Regions from separate parts of the Pseudomonas sp. S3_G06 genome, predicted to be linked through region 1. Evidence: riboswitches for the same ligand, from Rfam matches in the RefSeq annotation. Region 1 holds a riboswitch; the other holds the start of a gene.
What was found. A riboswitch is a leader RNA that binds a small molecule or an ion and turns the genes downstream of it on or off. The one in region 1 is predicted to bind cobalamin.
Positions count from the first base shown of each region.

Region 2: linked by a shared signal. The riboswitch ahead of AB4N47_RS08065 (ABC transporter substrate-binding protein) and the one ahead of AB4N47_RS11460 (CbtB domain-containing protein) in region 1 are both predicted to bind cobalamin.

Region 1 covers NZ_CP162738.1:2,562,792-2,565,939, forward strand. The annotation lists gene cobW (cobalamin biosynthesis protein CobW) at 1-807, opposite strand, end outside; cobalamin riboswitch at 907-1,118, opposite strand; cobalamin riboswitch at 1,905-2,123, shown strand; gene AB4N47_RS11460 (CbtB domain-containing protein) at 2,247-2,444, shown strand; gene AB4N47_RS11465 (CbtA family protein) at 2,456-3,148, shown strand, end outside.
Region 2 covers NZ_CP162738.1:1,743,679-1,746,826, forward strand. The annotation lists gene AB4N47_RS08060 (FecCD family ABC transporter permease) at 1-481, opposite strand, end outside; gene AB4N47_RS08065 (ABC transporter substrate-binding protein) at 478-1,491, opposite strand; cobalamin riboswitch at 1,631-1,824, opposite strand; gene AB4N47_RS08070 (ParD-like family protein) at 1,945-2,172, shown strand; gene map (type I methionyl aminopeptidase) at 2,169-2,960, shown strand; gene AB4N47_RS08080 (ABC transporter ATP-binding protein) at 3,088-3,148, opposite strand, start outside.

The DNA.
Region 1 (3,148 bases):
CGGCAATTCGATGGAGATCGAATCGAAGGCGTCGTGATCGTGGTCGTCGTCATCACCGTCATGGTGGTGATCGTGGTGGCTGTGGCGGCCGTCGATATGCTCTTCAGAGCCGGCGCCGAGGCCGATCAACACGTCGAGCGGCAGGCGGCCATTGCTGGCTTCGATGATTTTTACCGCTGGCGGCAGCTCTTCGGCGACTTCAGCGCGCACCCGAGCCAGATCTTCCGCGCTGGTCTGGTCGGCCTTGTTGAGGATGACCAGGTCAGCACTGGCCAGTTGATCGGCGAACAATTCGTGCAGCGGCGACTCGTGGTCGAGGTTCGGATCGAGTTTGCGCTGGGCATCGACCTGATCCGGGAACGCTGCGAAGGTGCCAGCAGCGACGGCCGGGCTGTCGACCACGGTGATCACCGCGTCAACGGTGCAGGCGCTACGGATTTCCGGCCACTGGAAGGCCTGCACCAACGGCTTTGGCAGGGCCAGGCCCGAGGTTTCAATAAGGATGTGGTCGAGATCGCCGCGACGGGCAACCAGTTCGCGCATTACCGGGAAGAATTCTTCCTGCACCGTGCAGCACAGGCAGCCGTTGGCCAGCTCATATACGCGGCCGCTGGCCTCTTCTTCGGTGCAGCCGATGGTGCATTGCTTGAGGATCTCACCGTCGATGCCGAGCTCGCCAAACTCGTTGACGATCACCGCGATGCGCCGGCCCTGAGCGTTGTCGAGCATGTGCCGCAGCAGCGTGGTTTTGCCCGAGCCGAGGAAACCGGTGACGATGGTGACGGGGAGTTTGGCCAGTGTTTTCATCGGTATGCCCTTTGGCAAGCGGCGGGCATACGGGACGAGAACCGGCAGCGCGCATGCACGCCGGAAGCATTCGCCACCGGATCACCCCGCCCGGTTGTAGTGAGAATCTGTGACGAGGCAGGTCTCCTGGCTGACGGCGTTCAGGCGCGAGACCTGGCGTCCATTGCGCCTTCCCGCTGGCTCATCGGTTGAGCTGGCAGTGGCGTGGCAACGAACATCACCGTTCACAGTTGCGGGGGCAGCCGCGGCTTTGACCGCGTTCCCTTCTTAGCTTCGGCGAGTGCCGAAGAACCTCGAAAGCGCAAGGCTACGCATGGGTCCGTCGTGGGTCAATGGTCGGTGAGTCTGAAACTGGGGGTATATCCGTTGCTGCGGTAACGGCTTCTTATGGTTTCGCTCTTACAGCGAGTCCCTTTTTCAAACGCCGGAGTGCCGGCCCAGCAAAAAAGAAACCAAAAGGCTTTGCCCCGGCGTACGGCCCGCTCGCTGGAGCTCGGGGTACCTTCGTTACGGAGGGGCAAAAGATCAAAAGCAACAGCAAAAGCAAAAGCCAGATCAAAAGATCGCAGCCTTCGGCGGCTCCTACAGTTGGATTGGGTACCACTTCAAGAACAGGTCGGCTGTCAGGCCGCCTTCGCGAGCAGGCTCGCTCCCACAAAAGCAAAAGCAAAGCAGCGCAGCTGCCCGCGGCGAAGCCGCCCCACTCAACAATGAGCGCAAGCTCGAGTGCTCTTGATCTTGATCCACCGGCGACGTCGGAAGGCTGAGTGGAGGGATTGATCCGGGCGTGGGAGCGCAGCGACCGTTCGACGAAGTCGAACACAGCGCAAGGAGGTGCAGCGAAGCAAACCGGAGCCGCTGCGCCCGGATCAGTCCCGTAGCGAAGGAACCCGAGCCTGCGAGGGCCGAACGTAGGAGCAAGCGTTTTTTTGCTTACTTTTTTTAGGCGTTTGTAAAAAAAGTGAGTCGCCGTAAGGGCGAAACCCTAAGCAGCCGTTACCGCAGCAACGGATATACACACAAAAACATCAGAAAAACCCCCCACCGCAGCACCGACAACTCCCCGGAAATTGACTAAAAACCCAAACCCATGTTCTCCTGCCCACCTTGTTACGGGTGCCCTTCACAGGGTGAAACGGGAAACCGGTGAATCATGTGCTTTACTCAAAGCCATGTCAGTCCGGTGCTGCCCCCGCAACGGTAAGCGAGCGAAGCGTCAGATCCACTGTGCCCCGGCATGGGAAGGTGATGCTTGCAGGTCGGCGACCAGCCAACCCCTCGCGAGCCCGGAGACCGGCCCGCAACACCCAGCGCGCGCAAGCGCCGCTGACCACAAACAAACCCGCGGTGGGCGGGCGCTGTTCGAAATCCCTGCGTGCCCGGCTCGCAGGGATTTTCATGCGCTCTGTTTACCCGCTGACATTTCAGAGGGAAGCGCTATGTCGATCATCAGCAATACCGTCAGCCACACTGACCACATCTCCAGCAGCACCACACTCGGCCAACGCGTGGCCGCCGCCCTCTTCGCCTCGATCCTCGGTGCCAGTCTGGTCTGGTTCGCCGGCTTCTCGCACATCGAAGCGGTGCACAACGCCGCTCACGATACCCGCCACAGCGCCGCGTTCCCGTGCCACTGAGGCTTGCCGAGATGATCAAGCGTATTGCGCAAACCGCAGGCTTCACCGGCTTGCTGGCCGCCCTGCTGCTGACCCTGCTGCAGAGTTTCTGGGTATCGCCACTGATTCTGCAGGCCGAAACCTTCGAGAAATCCGAACCGGTCGCGCAAGTTCACGAACACGCCGCCGGCACCGCCGCCCACAGCCATGATGGCGAAGCCTGGGAGCCGGAAGACGGCTGGCAGCGCGTGGTCTCGACCACTGGCGGTAATCTGGTGGTGGCGGTGGGTTTCGCCCTGATGCTCGCCGGCCTGTACACCTTGCGCGCGCCAACCAAAACCTCGCAAGGGCTGCTCTGGGGTCTGGCCGGTTACGCGACGTTCGTACTCGCGCCGACCTTGGGCCTGCCACCTGAATTGCCGGGCACTGCGGCTGCCGATCTGGCTTCGCGGCAGATCTGGTGGATCGGCACCGCCGCTTCGACCGCCGTCGGCCTGGCACTGATCGCCTTCAGTCGTCACTGGCTGATGAAGCTTCTCGGTGTGGCGATTCTCGCCGTGCCGCATGTGATCGGCGCGCCGCAACCGCAGGTGCATTCGATGCTTGCCCCAGAGGCACTGGAAACCCAGTTCAAAATCGCTTCGCAGCTGACCAACGTCGCGTTCTGGCTGGCCTTGGGCTTGATCAGTGCATGGTTGTTCCGCCGTAAAAGCGCAGGTCCATAT
Region 2 (3,148 bases), 820 kb from region 1:
AACCGGCGATCCCGGCCAGAATGATCTGCCCGGTGCCGCTGGCCGAGCCGCTGACCCGCGCCAACAGGATCACCAGTACGAACGCGGTCACCGCGCCGGCAAAGGCACCGACCGACAATGAAATCGCCCCGGCGCCGACGCCAAGCAGGGCGACCATCACCGCGCCGGTCGAGGCACCCGCGGAAATCCCCAGCAGATACGGATCGGCCAGCGGATTGCGCAGCAGCGATTGCAGAATCACCCCGCACGTCGCCAGGCCGGCGCCGCAAGCCGCCGCGACCAGCGCGCGGGTCAGGCGATAGTTCCAGACGATACCTTCGTCGATCGGGTCGAGCACATAACCGGCGCTCCACAGCTTGTTGGCCAGCACCTGCAATACCACGCTCGGCTCGATCGAAGTCTCGCCAATAGCCACGCCGCCAATCAGCGCGACCGACAACGTCAACAGCACCAGCAGCAAACGGATCAGGCGTCTGCTCATGGCGACAGGTCGTAGCCGTTGATCGCGCTGGCCAGTTGTGCGAGGCCGTCGAAGGTGCGCAGGCTGGCCTGCATGTCCATGGCGTCTAGGATGATGATGCGGTTGTGCTTGACCGCGTCCATGTTGCGCGTCACCGGATCACTGCGCAGGAAGGCGAGTTTTTTCTGATAGTCGTCCGCCGGGAAACGCCGACGATCCATGCGCGCGATCACCAGAAATGTCGGGTTGGCCTTGGCGATGGTTTCCCAGCCGACGGTCGGCCATTCTTCATCCGACTCGACGACGTTGCGCACGCCGAGGGTGCTGAGCATGAAATCGGGAACGCCTTTGTGCCCGGCCACGAACGGCTCGATGTCCATCTCGGCGCTGGAGAACCACACAAGGGCGCTGACGTCTTTGCGCTGCTGCTTTTTCGCGGTGGCGATCGACTGCGCGAGGCTGGCTTTGAGCTGCTCATTGAGCTGCTCGCCACGCGCCTGCACATCGAAAATCGCTGCGAGCTGGCTCACGGCTTTGTAGATGCTGTCGATGCGAAACGGCGCCAGCCGCGTGCCGTCCGAGCCGACGAGGTTGTCCTTGGCTTCGCAATCGGAGGGCAGCAGATAGGTAGGAATCTTCAGTTCATGAAACTGCTCGCGAGTGCCGACCGCGCCTTGCGGGCCGACCATCCATTCCAGCTCGACGGCAACCAGCTCCGGGCGTTTAGCGATCACCGCTTCGAAACTCGGCTCGTTGTCGGCGAGGCGCTCGATCCTGTCGTTCTGCGCTTTGTATGTGCCCAGCACGTCGTTGAACCACAACGAGGTGCCGACGACTTTGTCGCCCAGGCCCAAGGCATAAAGCATTTCCGTACCGGCCTGGCCGATGGTCACCGTGCGCGCAGGCGCGTGCTGAAAGGTCAGGCTGCTGCCACAGTTTTCCACGGTCAGCGGATACGCAGTCGGCGACGCTTGCGCCAGGGCGCAAAGGCTCAGAGCGGTGAGCAGGGTGGCAACGCGGGGCAGCAGCATGGGGCAGTCTCCAGGGGAACCGTACGGGAGCGGGCGGGTACGGTTGGAAACACACCTCGGGCGCAGTCGTGGAAACTGCGCAAGGCCGGCACGGGGAAAATACGCGCGGCACGATGTCCTTCCCGGACACCCCGCCGGTTAGTCAGTCGCTGTGCCGGCAGGTCTCCTGACTGATGCGTCATCGCCACGCTCCGGCCTTCCCGGGGTTCACCCAGTGGCAGTCGAGGAGCAGGCTCGGCACCTACAGTTGCGGGGGCAGTTCCGATTGATGCTGTGCAAGCATTTCGGATTCCCTATTAATTCCGTGTGGAAACCGGCGGCGGCATGGTAGTCGATTTGCACGGTGGAGGGGGAGGCGAATCTGCCACAGCGTCGATTTTGTCGTCGGCATTGCAATCGGCCGTATGCACTGATTAATATACGTTCCATATACATTTCGTATCGGATACAAATATGGGCATCGTAAAAATTTCAGAGGACATGCACGAGAACCTGCGCATCTCCAGCAACGCCCTCAGCCGCTCGATCAACGCGCAGGCCGAGCACTGGATGCGCATCGGCATGCTCGCCGAGCTGCACCCCAACCTCGACCACAGCGCCATTTGCCGCCTGCTGATCCGCGCCGAACAGAACGGTGGCCTGGATCTGCAACAACTGACTCAGGAAGCCGTCAGCGCATGAGAAACCAGATCAAGATCAACACGCCGGCCGACATCGAAAAATCCCGCGCCGCCGGCAAACTCGCCGCCGAAGTACTGGCGATGCTGGTGCCGCATGTGAAGGCCGGGGTGACCACCGATGAGCTGGACCGGTTGTGCAACGACTACATCGTCAATGTGCAGAAAGCCGTGCCGGCCAACGTCGGTTATCACGGCTTTCCGAAAACCGTCTGCGCGTCGGTCAACGATGTGGTGTGCCACGGCATTCCATCGGGTACGCCATTGAAAGACGGCGACATCGTCAACCTCGACATCGCGGTGATCAAGGACGGCTGGTTCGGCGATACCAGTCGCATGTATGTGGTGGGCGAGGCGACTCCTGAAGCGCAGCACCTGATCAAGACCACTTACGACGCGATGTGCGCGGGCATTCGCGCAGTGAAACCGGGCGCAACGCTGGGCGATATCGGTCATGCGATCCAGAGCCTGGCGGAGGCGGAGGGCTTCAGCGTGGTGCGCGAGTACTGCGGCCATGGCATCGGCAAGGTCTATCACGACGAACCGCAAATCCTGCATTACGGCTTTCCCAATCAAGGGCTGAAGCTCAAGGCCGGGATGATTTTCACCGTGGAACCGATGCTCAATGCCGGCAAACGCCATGTGAAGAACATGCCAGACGGCTGGACCGTGCTGACCAAGGATGGCTCCTTGTCGGCGCAGTGGGAGCATATGGTCGCGGTGACGGAAAACGGGTTTGAAGTGCTGACGGCGTGGCCGGATCAGATTGAAGGGTATTCCCCGATCAATTGAACAATCCCGAACCTGTGGGAGCGAGCCTGCTCGCGAAAAGGTTGTGTCAGTCACCATTAATGTTGAGTGACACAGCGCATTCGCGAGCAGGCTCGCTCCCACAGGGGGATTTCAGTGGATTGGAAATCTAGTGAGCACCGGCAGCCTTGTTCAAATCGCTCTCGGTCCATTCGGTGTAAACACAAGCA